DNA from 3 places in the Arthrobacter sp. P1_B11 genome. Region 3 is predicted to be linked to each of the others. Evidence: riboswitches for the same ligand, from Rfam matches in the RefSeq annotation. Region 3 holds a riboswitch; each other region holds the start of a gene.
What was found. A riboswitch is a leader RNA that binds a small molecule or an ion and turns the genes downstream of it on or off. The one in region 3 is predicted to bind thiamine pyrophosphate.

Region 1: another riboswitch for thiamine pyrophosphate. It lies ahead of thiC (phosphomethylpyrimidine synthase ThiC); the one in region 3 lies ahead of thiO (glycine oxidase ThiO).
Region 2: another riboswitch for thiamine pyrophosphate. It lies ahead of AC1D14_RS10520 (ECF transporter S component); the one in region 3 lies ahead of thiO (glycine oxidase ThiO).

What each region holds. Positions count from the first base shown of each region.
Region 1 is NZ_JBFTZQ010000001.1:466,086-471,102, forward strand. It holds gene ffh (signal recognition particle protein) at 1-149, shown strand, start outside; gene AC1D14_RS02100 (alpha/beta hydrolase) at 205-939, shown strand; gene thiC (phosphomethylpyrimidine synthase ThiC) at 941-2,755, opposite strand; TPP riboswitch at 2,750-2,857, opposite strand; partial or broken gene AC1D14_RS02110 (amidohydrolase family protein) at 2,947-4,039, shown strand; gene AC1D14_RS02115 (VOC family protein) at 4,108-4,983, shown strand.
Region 2 is NZ_JBFTZQ010000010.1:50,684-55,700, reverse strand. It holds gene AC1D14_RS10530 (energy-coupling factor transporter transmembrane component T family protein) at 1-369, opposite strand, end outside; gene AC1D14_RS10525 (ABC transporter ATP-binding protein) at 366-2,015, opposite strand; gene AC1D14_RS10520 (ECF transporter S component) at 2,015-2,635, opposite strand; TPP riboswitch at 2,707-2,850, opposite strand; gene AC1D14_RS10515 (heme-degrading domain-containing protein) at 3,019-3,564, shown strand; gene AC1D14_RS10510 (DUF4235 domain-containing protein) at 3,600-3,863, shown strand; gene AC1D14_RS10505 (RidA family protein) at 3,964-4,344, opposite strand; gene AC1D14_RS10500 (amino acid ABC transporter ATP-binding protein) at 4,401-5,017, opposite strand, start outside.
Region 3 is NZ_JBFTZQ010000001.1:127,307-132,323, forward strand. It holds gene AC1D14_RS00590 (DEAD/DEAH box helicase) at 1-264, opposite strand, end outside; gene AC1D14_RS00595 (RNB domain-containing ribonuclease) at 659-2,185, opposite strand; gene AC1D14_RS00600 (ferritin-like fold-containing protein) at 2,227-2,913, shown strand; gene thiE (thiamine phosphate synthase) at 2,910-3,644, opposite strand; TPP riboswitch at 3,672-3,792, shown strand; gene thiO (glycine oxidase ThiO) at 3,785-5,017, shown strand, end outside.

The sequences.
Region 1 (5,017 bases), 340 kb from region 3:
CGGCACAGGAACTCCGTGACGCAGAGGCCCGGCGCGCCAGCGCGGCCAAGGCGCTGCCCACGGGCGCTGCCTTCGGCCAGCAGGGCGGCGACTTCGACCCGTCCGAGCTGAACCTGCCGAAGGGCTTCGACAAGTTCCTCGGCAAATAGGCGCACTGTCATGTCGGCCCGCGCCGATGTCGGGCCTCTGCCATAAGGTTGGGTCATGTTTAAGCAGCGGGTAGTGTTCGTCCACGGGGCCGGGAGCTTCGGCTCCGCCGCCTGGCCGCGCCAGCACGGCATGGCCCTGCAGTATGACGCCCTTTTCCTGCGGCGGCACGGCTTCGACGCCGAAGCGGAACCGCTGGAGACGGACTTCGCCGAGGACGCCCAAATCGTGCTTCGGTCGCTGGCCGATGACGGCCGGGGCGCTGCCGGAGGCCACGTGGTGGCGCACTCCCAAGGGGCCATCGCAGCGATGATGGCCGCCGTCGAACGCCCGGACCTCGTGTTCTCGCTGACGCTCGTGGAGCCCGCCTGCTTGTCGCTGACCGCGGAACTGCCGGCCACGGCGGCCCACCGGGCGTTGATGGAGCCCCTGTTCGAGGTCCGGCACCAGCTCGGCGACGACGACTACGAGCGGGAGTTTGTGCGGCGTGCCTTCGCTGCGGAAGCGCCCGGCCCGAGCACGCCGGAAGCGAGGCGTGCCGCCAGGCGACTGCGGCTGCAGGCACCTCCCTGGCAGGCCCCGTTGCAGATCGTTCCGGGCGTCCCTACTCTGGTCCTCACCGGCGGTTGGGAACCCCTCTATGAGGAGATTGCCGGGTACCTCAGGGAGACCGGCGCCCTGCACCGCACTGCCGCGGGCGGGCACCGGCCCCAGGATTCCCCCGAGGGTGACCGTTTTATCCGGTCATTTGTTGCCGAGGTCGGCCGGCGGCGACAGCCCCGGGCGTCCTGATTTAGCGGGTTGTTTCCGGAAGCTTGAGCTCCGGCAGATAGACCTTTCCGCCGGCGGCCAGGAACTCCTGGCTCTTTTCACGCATTCCTTCGGCCATCTCGGCAAGTGCCGCCTGCGCTTCGGCCGAGCCGTACTCGTTCCGGATGTCCTGGCTGATGCGCATGGAGCAGAACTTGGGCCCGCACATGGAGCAGAAGTGTGCGGTCTTGGCAGGCTCGGCCGGCAGCGTCTCGTCGTGGAAGGCCTCTGCCGTTACCGGGTCAAGGGACAGGGCGAACTGGTCCCGCCAGCGGAACTCGAAGCGCGCCTTGGACAGGGCGTCGTCCCTCTCATTGGCGCCGGGGTGGCCCTTGGCGAGGTCTGCGGCGTGGGCGGCGATCTTGTAGGTGATCACGCCGGTCTTCACGTCGTCCTTGTTGGGCAGCCCCAGGTGTTCCTTGGGCGTCACATAGCAGAGCATGGCCGTACCGTAGCGGGCGATCTCCGTGGCACCGATGGCGGAGGTGATGTGGTCGTAGCCGGGCGCCACGTCCGTGACCAGCGGGCCGAGGGTATAGAACGGAGCGCCCTTGCACAGCTCCTGCTGGCGCTCGACGTTCTCGCGCACCAGGTGGAACGGGACGTGGCCTGGGCCTTCAACCATCACCTGGACGTCGTATTCCCAGGCACGCTGGGTCAGCTCCGCCAGGGTGTCCAGTTCGGCGAACTGTGCGGCGTCGTTGGCATCGGCGGTTGCGCCCGGCCGGAGGCCGTCGCCGAGCGAAAAGGAGACGTCGTACTTGGCGAAGATCTCGCACAGCTCGTCAAAGTGCGTGTAAAGGAAGTTCTCCTGGTGGTGTGCGAGGCACCAGCCGGCCATGATGGACCCGCCGCGGGACACGATGCCCGTGACGCGGTTGGCGGTCAGCGGGACGTAGCGCAGCAGCACTCCGGCGTGGATGGTCATGTAGTCCACACCCTGCTCGCACTGCTCAATCACGGTGTCCCGGAAGATCTCCCACGTCAGGGCATTGGCCTCACCGTTGACCTTCTCCAGCGCCTGGTAGATCGGAACGGTGCCGATAGGGACGGGGGAGTTGCGGATCAGCCATTCGCGGGTGGTGTGGATGTCATCGCCGGTGGACAGGTCCATCACGGTATCCGCGCCCCACTGGGTGGCCCACTGCAGCTTGTCCACTTCCTCTGCAATCGAACTGGTTACAGCCGAGTTGCCGATGTTGGCGTTGATCTTTACCAGGAACGCCTTGCCGATGATCATGGGTTCGGACTCGGGGTGGTTTATGTTGTTGGGGATGATGGCACGGCCTGCAGCCACCTCGCTGCGCACCAGTTCAACGTCGCAGTTCTCGCGGAGTGCCACGAAGCGCATTTCCGGGGTGAGGACGCCCTGCCGGGCATAGTGCATCTGGGTCACCGTCTTGCCCCCGACGGCGCGGCGGGGCACCGGCTGCGCTCCCTTCCACTCCGCGGAAGCTGCGCCGCGACGTACAGCCGACCTGCCGTCGTCGAGCAGGTTCCGCTGCCGGCCGCCGTACGGCTCCGTGTCCCCGCGTGCTTCAATCCATTCCGAGCGGAACGGGGCGAGGCCCACTACCGGGTCGCTGCCCGGACCCGCAGTCCGGTAGACCCGCAGCGGCTCGTTCTGCTCCCCGTTGGGAGACGGCTCCAGGGCGATTTCCGTGACCGGGACGCGCAGGCCTTCCCCCTCGATGTAAGCCAGTGAGTGCGACTTCAGCGACTGGGTGGTCTGCTGGCCAGCTTCGTTATGGGCCGCCTCGTTTTGGGCAGGGCTCAGCCGTGTTTTCTGGGTGTTCATTTACTGCTCACTTCCTTCGCCGGCATTACCCGGACAGGTTCAACGGTCGCAGGCTGCGCTAGCCCGATCTCAGCCCCTGCAGGGGCACCCGTGTGGTCGTAGACGAAGCTACCACAGGGCGGCAGGCGGGTGCCGCATCCGTGCCGGGTGTGACACACGCCGGGCCGGGCCGTACGGATTACGCTTGAGCCATGGCGCCCATCATCGAATTCAGCGGGACCGCGCTTACCGGCCCGGACCAGGAGCGGGCAGGCCTTTGGGCCGTGGACGGTCGGCTGACCTTCCGCCGCCCGGCAGTCGTCCCGGACGCAGTACTTGACGGCTGGGTGCTGCCCGGCTTCGTGGATGCCCACTGCCACATCGGGCTGGGGCCCGGAGGCGCCGTGGACGACGACACCGCCTATGCCCAGGCGATGACTGACCGCGACGCCGGCACGCTGCTCGTCCGGGACGCAGGCGCGGCCAGCGATACCCGCTGGCTCCAGCGCAGCCCGGAAGCGCCGAGGATCATCCGGGCCGGGCGGCACATCGCCCGGACAGGCCGCTATCTGAGGAATTTCGCCGTCGAAGTGGAGCCGGAGGGCCTTGTCGAGGCGGTCCGCAAGCAGGCGCGTTCCGGCGATGGCTGGGTCAAGCTGGTGGGGGACTGGATCGACCGCGACGCCGGCGACCTCGCGCCGTCGTTTCCCGCCTCGGCGGTACGGGACGCCGTCAGCGCCGCCCACGATGAGGGCGCCAGGGTCACTGCACACTGCTTCGCCGAAGACACGCTCGACGACGTGCTGGACGCCGGAATCGACTGCATCGAACATGCCACGGGACTTCTGCCGCGGCACATTCCCAGGCTGGTCGAGCAGCACGTGTCGATCGTTCCCACACTGATCAACATCGCGACGTTCCCGGATATCGCTGCCCAGGCCGAACCCAAGTTTCCGCGCTACGCGGCCCACATGCGGGCCCTGTGGGAAGGCCGGAATGAACGGATCCTGGAAGCGCACGAAGCCGGGGTGCAGGTTTTCGCTGGAACGGACGCGGGCAGCGTGATCCGGCACGGCCGGATAGCTGACGAGATCCTGGCCCTCCACGCCGCAGGCCTTCCGGCGGCTGCTGCCCTGGACGCCGCCTGTTGGGGTGCCCGCCGGTGGCTGGGAGCGGAGGGCCTGGCCGAAGGGGCAAGTGCCGACGTGGTGTTGCACTGAGGACCCCCGCGAGGTGCCCGGAACCATCAGGGATCTCAGGGGCATAGTTCTGCGGGGACGCGTTGTCCGTTTAGGAATAAATTGAAGCTTCAAGTAATTTAGATATGTAGAGACCATCGAAATCCGGTGGCCAGGGAGTCCGGGAGTACTCAAATGACACCAGCAGCCAGCAGCCAGGATCTTCTTCCTGCCGATCTCACCATGGGCACTGTGATGCTCAAAGTGGGGGACATGAACCTCATGACCGACTACTACCAGCGGGCGCTCGGCCTCGACGTCGTGGCGGAGCAGGACGGCGGCCTTTACCTTGGCAGGCTTAAGACGCCGCTGGTTCATCTCGCTCCCGCCCCGGGCCTGAATATTCCGGGCCGGGGAGAAGCCGGCCTCTTCCACACGGCACTCCTGTTCGACAATCAGGAGGCACTGGCAGCCACCGTGGCCACCGCGGCGCAGTACGAGCCGCAGTCCTTCACGGGAAGCGCCGACCACCTGGTCAGCGAGGCTTTCTACTTCAGTGATCCGGAAGGCAACGGCATCGAACTCTACTGGGACCGCCCCCGCGATGCTTGGTCTTGGGACGGCAAGAATGTAGTCATGGACAGCCTTGCGCTGCCGCCGCAGAAGTACCTGCAGGACCACCTGACCCAGGGTGCGGTGGAGGGCCAGCGCGGCACGGAGGCAGGGGTGGGTCACGTCCACCTGCAGGTTGGCGACGTCCAGTCGGCCCACGACTTCTACGTTGGCACCCTCGGATTCGAGAAGACGGCAGGCTGGCACGGCCAGGCCCTGTTCGTCTCCGCCGGAGGCTACCACCACCACATGGCCATGAACGTCTGGAACAGCCGCGGCGCAGGTCCCCGGCGGGACACCCTGGGCCTGGGCGAAGTCCTCATCGAAGTCCCGGCCGGCGACGACGTCGGAGCGCTCGCCGACCGCCTAAAGGTCGCCGGAGTCGCTGCCCACCACACCGGGGCGGAGCTTCGGTTCCAGGACCCGTGGCGCAACCGCATTCGTGTCGCCGTGCGCTGAGCGCGCAGTACGCCGAAACCATCGTCGGCTGAAT
Region 2 (5,017 bases), on a different contig from region 3:
CACCGCCGGCAAAGCAATCGCGAGGCCGCGGAGCAGGAAACCCAGCCCCAGCTGGAGGGAACCTTCGCTCATGGACCAGATGCCGACGTCGAGCAGTACCTTCCCGCTGTCCGGCGACAGGATGGACGTGCTCCAGCCGCCCACGGCGGCAGCGACAATCAGCGGCCAGCCGCGCTGCCAGAGCAGCGTGAACGTCAGTCCGGCGAGCGGGAAAAGCAGCAGTTCGCAGGCCAGCGCCACGGACGCGGACATCCAGTCGATGGACAGGGCCAGAACAAGGGTGATGAGGAAGACGGCGGCGAATTTGGCCAGCGGGTTGGCCCGGGTCAGCAGCGCCTGGTTTCCGGAAAGGCTCAGCGCGTCCCTCATGTCGGGGCCTGTTCCGGTGCGCCGAGGGCGTGCCCGCCCGTGCCCGGCTGAGCCGTGCCCGGCTGAGCCGTGCCCGGCTGACCCAGTCCCCGGGGGGCGAGCCTGAACTCGGTCCCGCCCAACACATGCGTGAATTCCTGGTCGTGCGTCACGGAAACCACGGCGGTGCCGGCGTCGAGCAGTTCGGACAGGAAGGAGGCGAGCTCGGCCCAGGTGTTTGCATCCTGGCCGAACGTCGGCTCGTCCAGGATCAGGACCTGGGGATGGGCCGCGAGCACCGTGGCCACGGAAAGCCTGCGCTTTTCCCCGCCGGAAAGCGTGTACGGGTTGGCGTCCACGAGACCGGTCAGGCGAAGCCGCTCCAGCAGCTCGTCAACGCGCTCTTCCCCGTGGCCCATGTGCCGCGGGCCGAACTGCAGCTCGTCCAGGACCCTGCCCGTGACGAACTGGTGCTCGGGTTCCTGGAACACGGTGCCGATCCTCGCGATCAGCTGCTCGGCCCGCCACTTGTACGGGTCGATCCCGGCGCCGCGGCTCAGTTCCACGGTGGCGGACACCTTGCCGTCAACGGGCGGGATCAGGCCGGCGAGCGTCAGGGCAAACGTGGATTTCCCGGCGCCGTTGGGCCCGGTAATGGTCAGCGCTTCGCCGGCGCGGACCTGGGCCGTGATGTCCCGCTGGACAGGCACGGGCGGAACGGACCTGAAGCCGCGGCGGCGTGGCCGCTCGCGTGAGACGGCCAGGCCCTCTGCGGCGAGCAGCAGCTGGCCCGTGACTTCAGCCGAGGTTCCGGCAAGAGTCCGCTGCCGCGCGGCCGGGACATATCCGGGAACCCAGACCCCGGCGGCAATGAGCATCTCGCGCGCTTGTTCAAGAACCTGGTCCGGCGTACCGTCGATCAGCACCGCCGGCTGCGTGCCGGATCCAGGCTGCAGCACCACGATCCGGTCTACCAAGTCCTTCCATACGGCTACCCGGTGCTCCACGACCACCAGCGTGGCGCCCGTCTTGTCGAGGCAGCGGCCCACGGCGTCGCGGACTTCCAGCACGCCTGCCGGGTCGAGATTGGCGGTCGGCTCGTCCAGCAGGATGAGCCCCGGCCGCATCGCCAGGATGCCGGCCAGCGCAAGGCGCTGTTTCTGCCCGCCGGACAGGGCCGACGTCGCGTGGTCCAGCGGAAGGTGCGCGAGCCCGACGTCGTCCAGTGCCTCGTGGACGCGGGTCCAGATTTCGTCGCGGGGCACGGAGAGGTTTTCGGCACCGAACGCTACGTCGTCGCCGAGGCGGGAGAGGACCACCTGCGTTTCGGGGTCCTGCTGCATGAGGCCGGCGCGGCCGCGCCGCGCGCGCGGCGGTTCGCCGGCAATCAGCAGGCTGCCGGTCTCGTCCGCGTCGTCGCTGTCGGCAAGGCCGCCGTCGCCGGCTGCGCTGTTTCCCGAGGTGCCGTCACCCAGAACCCCGGCGAGGGCGTGAAGCAGCGTGGACTTGCCGGCGCCGGAAGGTCCCAGCAACAGGACCCGCTCCCCCGGCCGGATGTCCAGGTCCAGCGCGTTGACGGCGGGCCTGGACCGTCCCGCGTGGCGCCAGCCCCAGCCGCGGGCGGTGACCGCGGCTGGGCGGACGCCGCCGTCGTAATGTGCGGGCATCAGGAGAAGACGGGCTCCGTGGCTGCCTTGCGGGACGCGAACGAGCTCAGCACGCCCGTCCTGGCCAGGCCGCGGGTAGCGATCCAGGACAGCACGCCGGCGATGACCGCGCCGGAAATGGCGCAGAACACGATATACGCGAGCTTGTCCCCAGCGGCGTACGCAATGTTCCAGCCCCACGGAGCGAAGGAGTCATTCAGGCCGCAGAACAGGCCCGCACCCGCGCCGGCCAGCAGCGAAGCGGGGAGGTTGAATTTCTTGTACATGAAGGCGGCGAACACGAGCTCCGCACCCAGGCCCTGCAGGATGCCCGAGATCAGCACCGTGGTGCCGTACTGGGAGCCCATGATCAGCTCGCCCGTGGCGGCGACGGCTTCGCAGAACAGTGCCGCACCCGGCTTGCGGACGATGAGCATGCCGAGCACCGCCGGAATCATCCAGCCGCCGGCGTAGAGGCCGGAGAGGGGCGGGTACACGGCGTTGACGGGGGCGGAGATTAGGTTGGCGCCCTGGGACCAGGCCCAGAAGATCACGCCGCCGGCGACCGCGATCAGTGCCGCCACCACGATGTCAGCCACGCGCCAGTTGTAGCCGGTCTTCTTGATTGTTGCAGTTGTCATGATGGTCCTCCTGAGGAACAGGAGGGGAAAGCGCTCCCCGGCTGCTGGCGGTTGGTTTGCCTGCTGCCGGACACTTTGAGAACTCGACTCCCTTGCGCCGGTACTAGCCGGATCAGGTTCGAGGGTCTGCGGCGGTCCGCACTCTCAGCGCCCATCCTCGGTTTCGCTGGCAGTTGCCAGTGATGCCCGACGGCGGCGCTCCCCTGTCGTAATAAATCTGCCCTTGTGGGCTGATCCAGTTTACACCGGGACGGCCGCGGAAGACCGGCGCCGCGGTCACAATCCGGGAGGTATCCGGGAAGTGCGCGGAGGCGCCAGAGGGCGGCGAACAGAGGCTGCCTGGGACGGGGCGGCGCGAGGACAGCGCGGAGTACATTGGGGCCATGACGCAACAGGATCACGGCAGCCAAGCCGCTTTTGACCCCGACTCCGCCGCCGAGCAGCCGGCGGGCGCTCTGGCAGCCCTGATCGCCAGCATCGAAGCGGAAATCACCGAGCTGCAGTTTCCCCGGTTCGGCAGGGACGACGCCCTCAACCTCGGCCTCCTGCTGGTTGAGCTCGGCAAGATCGGCAACCTGCCCATCGCCGTCGACATCACCAAGGGCGAACACGTGCTGTTCCATGTGGCACTGGAGGGTGCCACCCCGGACAACGAGCACTGGGTCAAGGCCAAGCAGCGGACCGCAGCACGCTACGAGGAACCGTCCCTGCTCGTGGGACTGCGCGGCCGACTCGGCGGGGGCCGCATCGAGGACAACGCCTGGTTTGACCAGTCCAGGTATGCCGCCCACGGCGGCTCATTCCCCATTTACGTGGAAGGCGTGGGTGCGGTAGCCACGGTGACGGTCTCAGGGTTGCCGCAGAAGGCCGACCACGATCTGGTGGTGCGGGCACTTCGGGAAATCCATGCGTCCATGCGGCTAGGCTAGGGGCAGTCTGTATTCACGTCGCAAGGAGTTTCGGAATGAGTTTTTTCATCAAGCTGCTTGGCACCGGCATTAGCCTGCTCGCCGGATTCGCCGGCACCAAGGCCGTGGACACCATCTGGGAAAAGACCACCGGCCGCAAGCCGCCCAAGGGCGGGAAGGACGACGTCCCCACGACGCTCCGCTCGGCCCTCACCTTTGCCCTCATTTCAGCTTCGGTGAGCGCCATCATCCAGGTGCTGGCCAACCGGGGCACACAGCGGGCGATCACCCGCTTCGCCAAAACCCAGGACATCGTCTAGCCACTTCCTGGTGAGCCGACCACGGGCCCGACTAATGCTGGACACTGCATCAGACGGGGCCGTGGTCCGCGGTCATTCCCCAGCGGAGGTCCTGGGCTGGCTACGGTATGGCGGCTACGACGTCGATTTCGACCAGGAAGTCTCCCAGGAATGAACCGACGGTGGTTCGAGCCGGGTAGGGGGCTTCGACGAACCCTTCGTACGTGGCATTGAACCCTGCAAAATCCCGGCCGGGATGGTGCAGGTGCACCGTTGCTTTGACGACGTGGGAGAAGTCCAGTCCGTGCCCGGCCAGGACTGCAGCCAGGTTCTTCATGGCCTGGACGGTCTGCTCCTCGATGGTGGTGCCGACGGTGTCACCGGTGACGGGGTCGTGGGGTGTCTGGCCCGCGGTGAAGAGGAAGCCGTTGGCGGCGATCGCCTGGGAGTAGGGTCCGGCCGGGCTGGGCGCGAGGTCTGTGGTTACCTGCTGTCGAGGCATGGGGAGGATTCCTTTCGTGTGACCGGCGCGGTGGCCGGCCGGAGTTGTTGATGTTCTTAGAGGACCTTTGAAAGAAAGGCCTGGGTGCGTTCGTGCCGCGGTGAACCAAGGACCTCCGCGGGGGGTCCGCTTTCGACGACCACCCCCTGATCCATGAAAACGACCTGGTCGCTGACCTGACGGGCAAAGCCAAGTTCGTGCGTGACGACGACCATGGTCATCCCGGCCTCGGCGAGGGATTTCATGACGTCGAGCACTTCGCCGACGAGCTCCGGGTCGAGTGCGGACGTGGGTTCATCGAAGAGCATGAGCTTGGGTTTCATGGCCAGTGCCCGCGCGATTGCGATCCGCTGTTGCTGCCCGCCGGAGAGCTCCTGGGGGTAGGAGTGTCTCCGGTCGCCGAGCCCGACGCGGTCCAGCAGCGTCTGCGCTTCGGCGGTGACTTCGTTCCGCGGACGCCCGAGCACATGGACGGGCGCTTCCACGATGTTCTCCAGCACCGTCATGTGCGGGAAGAGGTTGAAGCGTTGGAAAACCATGCCCGCGTTCAGCCGTGAGCGTGCGGTCTGGCGCTCTTTCATTTCGTAAAGTCGTCCGTGGCGCTCGGTGTAGCCCACCAGGTGTTCGTCTACGTAAAGGCGACCGGCGTCGACCTTTTCCAGGTGGTTGATGC
Region 3 (5,017 bases):
GGTCTTGCCGGTGCCGGTCTTGGCCTGGCCGATGATGTCGTGGCCGCTGAGGGCGACCGGTAGGGTCATGGCCTGGATCGGGAAGGGGTGCGTGATGCCGGCGTCGGCAAGGGACTCCACGATGTCGGCGCGGACGTCGAAGTCCGCGAAGGTCTTCTCCGCGATCTCGTGCGGCTTTTCGTCCGAGATGATGGTTTCTTCCGGCTCGATGGTCTCGATTCCGGAGTCATCAGAGAGAAGCTGGTGGGTATGCAATTCACTCACAGTGGAGTTTCCTTATTCATTTGGGCATTGGCGCCGCCTGCTCAACGGCCAGCCGCAAGGGCCGTTCCGGAGCACGCTCAGGCGCGCAAGCAAATCCAGTGGAAGCCGATCGCGGGCTATCTAAATACTGGCACTGGGGACCAGCGGGTGTGTCTCAAGATCGCGTAGGGGCGGGCTTGTTGAATTCGAAAATTAAGGAAATCAACGACCGGGCATCCATATCTACCCTTCCAGTCTAACCGGCAAAACCCGTTTCCCTGACGTGCGCGGCGGAGCGCGGGCAGGAGTAGGGCCAGCAGAGGAGGAAGGCGCAGCGCAGCAGGAAGGCGCATCAGGGCAGGAAGGCGCTGCGTAGCGGCAAGTCAACGCCGAGGCATCAGCTTCCTGGCCCGAGTCAGCCGACCAGTTCGAGGTGCACCTCGCGTGTCGCGATGTCCGAGGAGATCAGGCGGACCCGGACTTTGGTGCCCGGCTCCATTTCGCCGGCGCAGCGGGCAGTGACAGCAGGTTCGGCAATCTGGACGATGCCGGACGGGCCAGTGCCGTTGGACGCCTTGCCGTTGGACGCCCTGCCGTTTGAACCCTTCCAGTTCCCGTTTCCGTTCGCATTTCCATTGCCGTTGTTCTTGGCGGGCTTGGACCCTGAGATCACCACGGCGTCGAATTCCTGGCCAATATGGTTGCTGAGCAGGGCCGCTTCCACGGTGTCCAGGGCCAGCCGCTCCATCTTGGCGGCCAGCTGGTCCGAGGACGCCATGATGTCGGGAAGGGAGGGCAGCGCTGCGCGGGCCCAGGCCGGAACGGGGCGGTCATTGCTCAGCGCCTCGCAAATGACAAGGACGAAGCGGTCGATCAGCCGCCGGAGGGGCGCGGTGGTGTGGGCGTACGCCGTGCCAATGGCGGACTGGATGGCGTCGTCCGGAACCGTGCCGTCAAAATAGGTGTACCCGGCTCCGCGGAAGAGCATTCCTGCCGAATGCAGGATGGCGAGCTGCCGGTGGTCGGTGGGATCCAGCGTCCGCAGGTACTCCCCGTAGCTGACTTTTCCGTCCCACGGCTTGCCCAATGCATCGGTCTGGCGCCTGAAATGGGCGAGCGAGCGTTCGTCTGGGGCCGGCATTGTGCGGAGGACGCCCACTTTGCCGTCGAGCATCAGCGAGGCTGCCGCCATGCCGGTCATCAGGGAGATCTGGGCGTTCCAGTCCTCCACCGGAAGCTGCGGGGCCGCCACAATCCGGTAACCGCCGTCGGGAAGCTGCACGATTTCCTGCTCCGGCATGTTCAGGCTGGCACCGCCGCGGGCCCGCTCGAGCTCGACACGCTTGAGCCCGACTTCGCGAAGGAGCTGCAGGAGCGGGGAGGCGGTTCCCGCATCCAGCTCGGTCTGGACGCCCTTGTAATTGAGCTTCTCACGGCTGCGGACCATCGCCCGCCGCACCAGGGCGGAGACGACCTCGGCCGTTGCGTCGAGTTCGAACTCCCAAACGAACGCCGAACAGAGCTGGCCGGCGAGCAGGCTGCCCGCATTCTCGCTGATGACCTCGGGGTGCAGGGGGATGCGGCCGTCCGGAGCATAGAAGGTCTGGCCGCGGCGGCGGGTTTCGGCGTCGAGGGCGCCGCCGGGCACCACGAAGGACGGCACATCGGCGATGGCGTACAGGATGCGGTAGCCGTCTGCGGATCTTTCGATGAAGAGGGCCTGGTCCAAGTCGGTTGAGGATGGCGGGTCGATGGTCAGGAATTCGACGTCGGTCAAGTCCAGCTCCGGGAGCTGCCGCTGCGCCACAGCCGCCTCGGCCTCCTTGAGCACTTCCAAGGGGAACTGCCCCGGGAGCTCCAGCTCGGTCCGCAGCGCACTCAGGGCCTCCGCCAGGGCATTGGTCTGTTCATGGACGCTGGGGGATAGGCGATGATGTGGCACGAAAATCAGGTTAGCCCGATTTCCGCAGTTAGTCTTGGATTATGGGCACATCCTCGGCTGACACCGCTCGGTACGACCGTTTCGTCGCTGATCTGTTCGGGGTGATGGCATACGGCGAGCTCTCCGCCTTCGAACGGCTGTCGTCGGACGCCCGCTACTCGCCCACGCTCCACGACCGCGCGGTGCTCGGCAGGATTGCCGTCATCGAATTCCAGCACTACGAGCTCGTGAGTGAGAGGCTCGCCGGGATGGGCGTTGACGTCGAGGACGCGATGCTCCCGTTCCAGGCAGCGGTGGACCATTTTCATGAGCGGACGCGGCCCGCGGACTGGTACGAATCCCTGATGAAGGCCTATGTGGTGGACACGGTCTCGGCCGATTTCTACCAGGCCGTGGCCCGCTACGTGGATGCCGGGACCCGGGAGCTTATTCAGCAGATCCAGTCCTCCGAGGAAGCGACGGCGGTCCTCCGCGAGAGGTTGAGGGTGGCCCTTGCCGATGATCCCCGGCTCGCCTCACGGCTGGCGTTGTGGGGACGGCGGCTCCTGGGAGAGGCGCTCACGCAGGCACAGCGCGTGGGCTATGAACACGCCTTCCTGACCGAGCTGATCACTGAAGCGGACAGCGGTGCTGACGACGCCGCGGCCCGGGAGCGGGTGCGCAGCCTCACCTCCGAGCTCGCCGAAAACCATTCCCGGCGGATGGTGCAGCTCGGTCTGAGCGGCTAGTTCAGGCCTGCCACCGGCGCGCCTGCGCCCTTCACTCCGGCGTTCTCCGCTCCCGCATCCAGGGCCTCGAGCAGTTCGGCTGCCGCGGCCTCCGGATCCGGCGCCTCGGTGATAGCCCGGACGACGACGATCCTGCCGGCGCCCGCTGCCGCGACCTGCTCCACGTTGGTGAGGTCGATCCCGCCGATGGCGAACCAGGGCAGCAGCAGGCCGCCGACCCTTTCCTCGTCCGCCGCCCTTACGGCCTCCGCCGCATAGCGGACAAGATCGAGCCCGACGGCGGCCCGGCCGGGTTTGGTGGGGGTGGCCCACACCGGGCCAACGCAGAAATAGTCCAGACCGCTTCGCCCGGGGGAGGCGGCGATCGCGGCATCCACCTGGTCAGGGGTGTGCGTGGACAGCCCGATCACCGTGGCGTCATGCAGCAGCTTCCGTGCGGAGCGCAGCGGCAGGTCCTTCTGGCCGATATGGAACACCGGGGCCCCGGACAGCGACGCAATGTCTGCCCGGTCATTGACGGCCCAGAGCCGGCCATGCCTGTGGGCTGCCTGGCGCACAACTTCCAAGAGTTCGAGTTCCTCGGCCGCCTCGATGGTCTTGTCCCTCAGCTGGATGATATCCACCCCTCCGGCGAAGGCCGCATCAACGAAATCGGTGAAATCGCCGCGCTCCTTGCGGGCATCGGTGCAAAGGTACAGTCGGGCGGTGGTGTGGACATCATGCGCGGTCATGGCAACCAGCCTAGTTCCTCTAAACTGGGCAGGTACCGCGGGAGCCCGCTGCAGCTGTCACAAACGCCGCAGGGCTGAGAGGGCGTAAGAGCCGACCGCTTGACCTGATCCGGTTAGTACCGGCGTAGGGAAGGATTTCCATGCAGCTTGGATCCGGCGGGAGCACTTCCGCCACAAACACTTCTGCCGCGGAACCGCTGCACGCTGACGTTGCCGTCATCGGCGGCGGCGTGATCGGCCACGGGATTGCCTGGGAGGCGAGGCGTTCAGGACGCTCAGTGGTGCTTATTGACGATGCGCCGGGGACGGGGGCCAGCTGGGCCGCTGCGGGAATGCTCGCCCCTGTCAGCGAGCTGCACTACCAGGAGCAGGAACTCCTGGAACTGATGCTCGAATCCTCTGCCAGATGGCCCGATTTCGCCGCGGCGCTCGCCGATGGCGGAGCCGGCAGGGAGACCGGTTATCTTTCGACGCCGACCATCGCCGTCGGTGCGGACCCCGCCGACCGCCGCACCCTGACGGACCTTCGGGAAGTCCAGCAGGCGTGCGGCCTGGTTGTCGCGCCGCTGACCATCCGTGAGGCCCGGTCGCGGGAGCCGCTGCTCAGCCCGGGCATCTCCTGTGCGCTGGACATCCCGGCTGACCACCAGGTTGATCCGCGGATGCTGGTGGCAAGCATCGCAGCTGCGCTGGCCCGCCACGAACCCGGTTCGCGGACGGCCGTTGCCGGTGCAGAAAACGGCTATGAGATCAGGGAAAACGCTGCCGGCCTGCTGTGGGACGGCGGGCAGCGCGAACGGGTCTGCGGCGTCCGGCTGGCGGGCGGCGGCACTGTGCGTGCCGCCGAAACCGTGGTGGCCAACGGACTCGCGGCGGCGTCGCTGGATGGACTGCCGGACGGGCTGAAGCTGCCCCTGCGCCCGGTCTACGGCGACATCCTCAGGCTCCGGGTTCCCGCGCACCTCCGGCCGCTGCTTACGGCCACGGTCCGGGGCATTGTCCGCGGAATACCCGTCTATCTTGTTCCGCGGCAGGACGGAACGGTGGTTATCGGCGCCACCCAGAGGGAGGACGGGCATTCAGCCCCCAGCGCCGGCGGGGTCTACCAGCTCCTCCGCGACGCCCAGGTGCTGGTGCCGGCCGTGGCAGAACTCGAGCTCCTGGAATCGACCGCCAGGGCCCGGCCGGGTACCCCCGACAACGCCCCGTTGCTGGGCCGCGTACCCCTCGGCGGCATTACGGCGGGGCAGGGCAGCACCGTGCGGCACGGAAGCACGGCGGGCCGGGCGGGCACTGCGGCCGACGGGGGGCTGCGGGCAACTGTTGCCGGGCTCATCATCGCCACCGGGTTCTTCCGCCACGGCGTGCTGCTG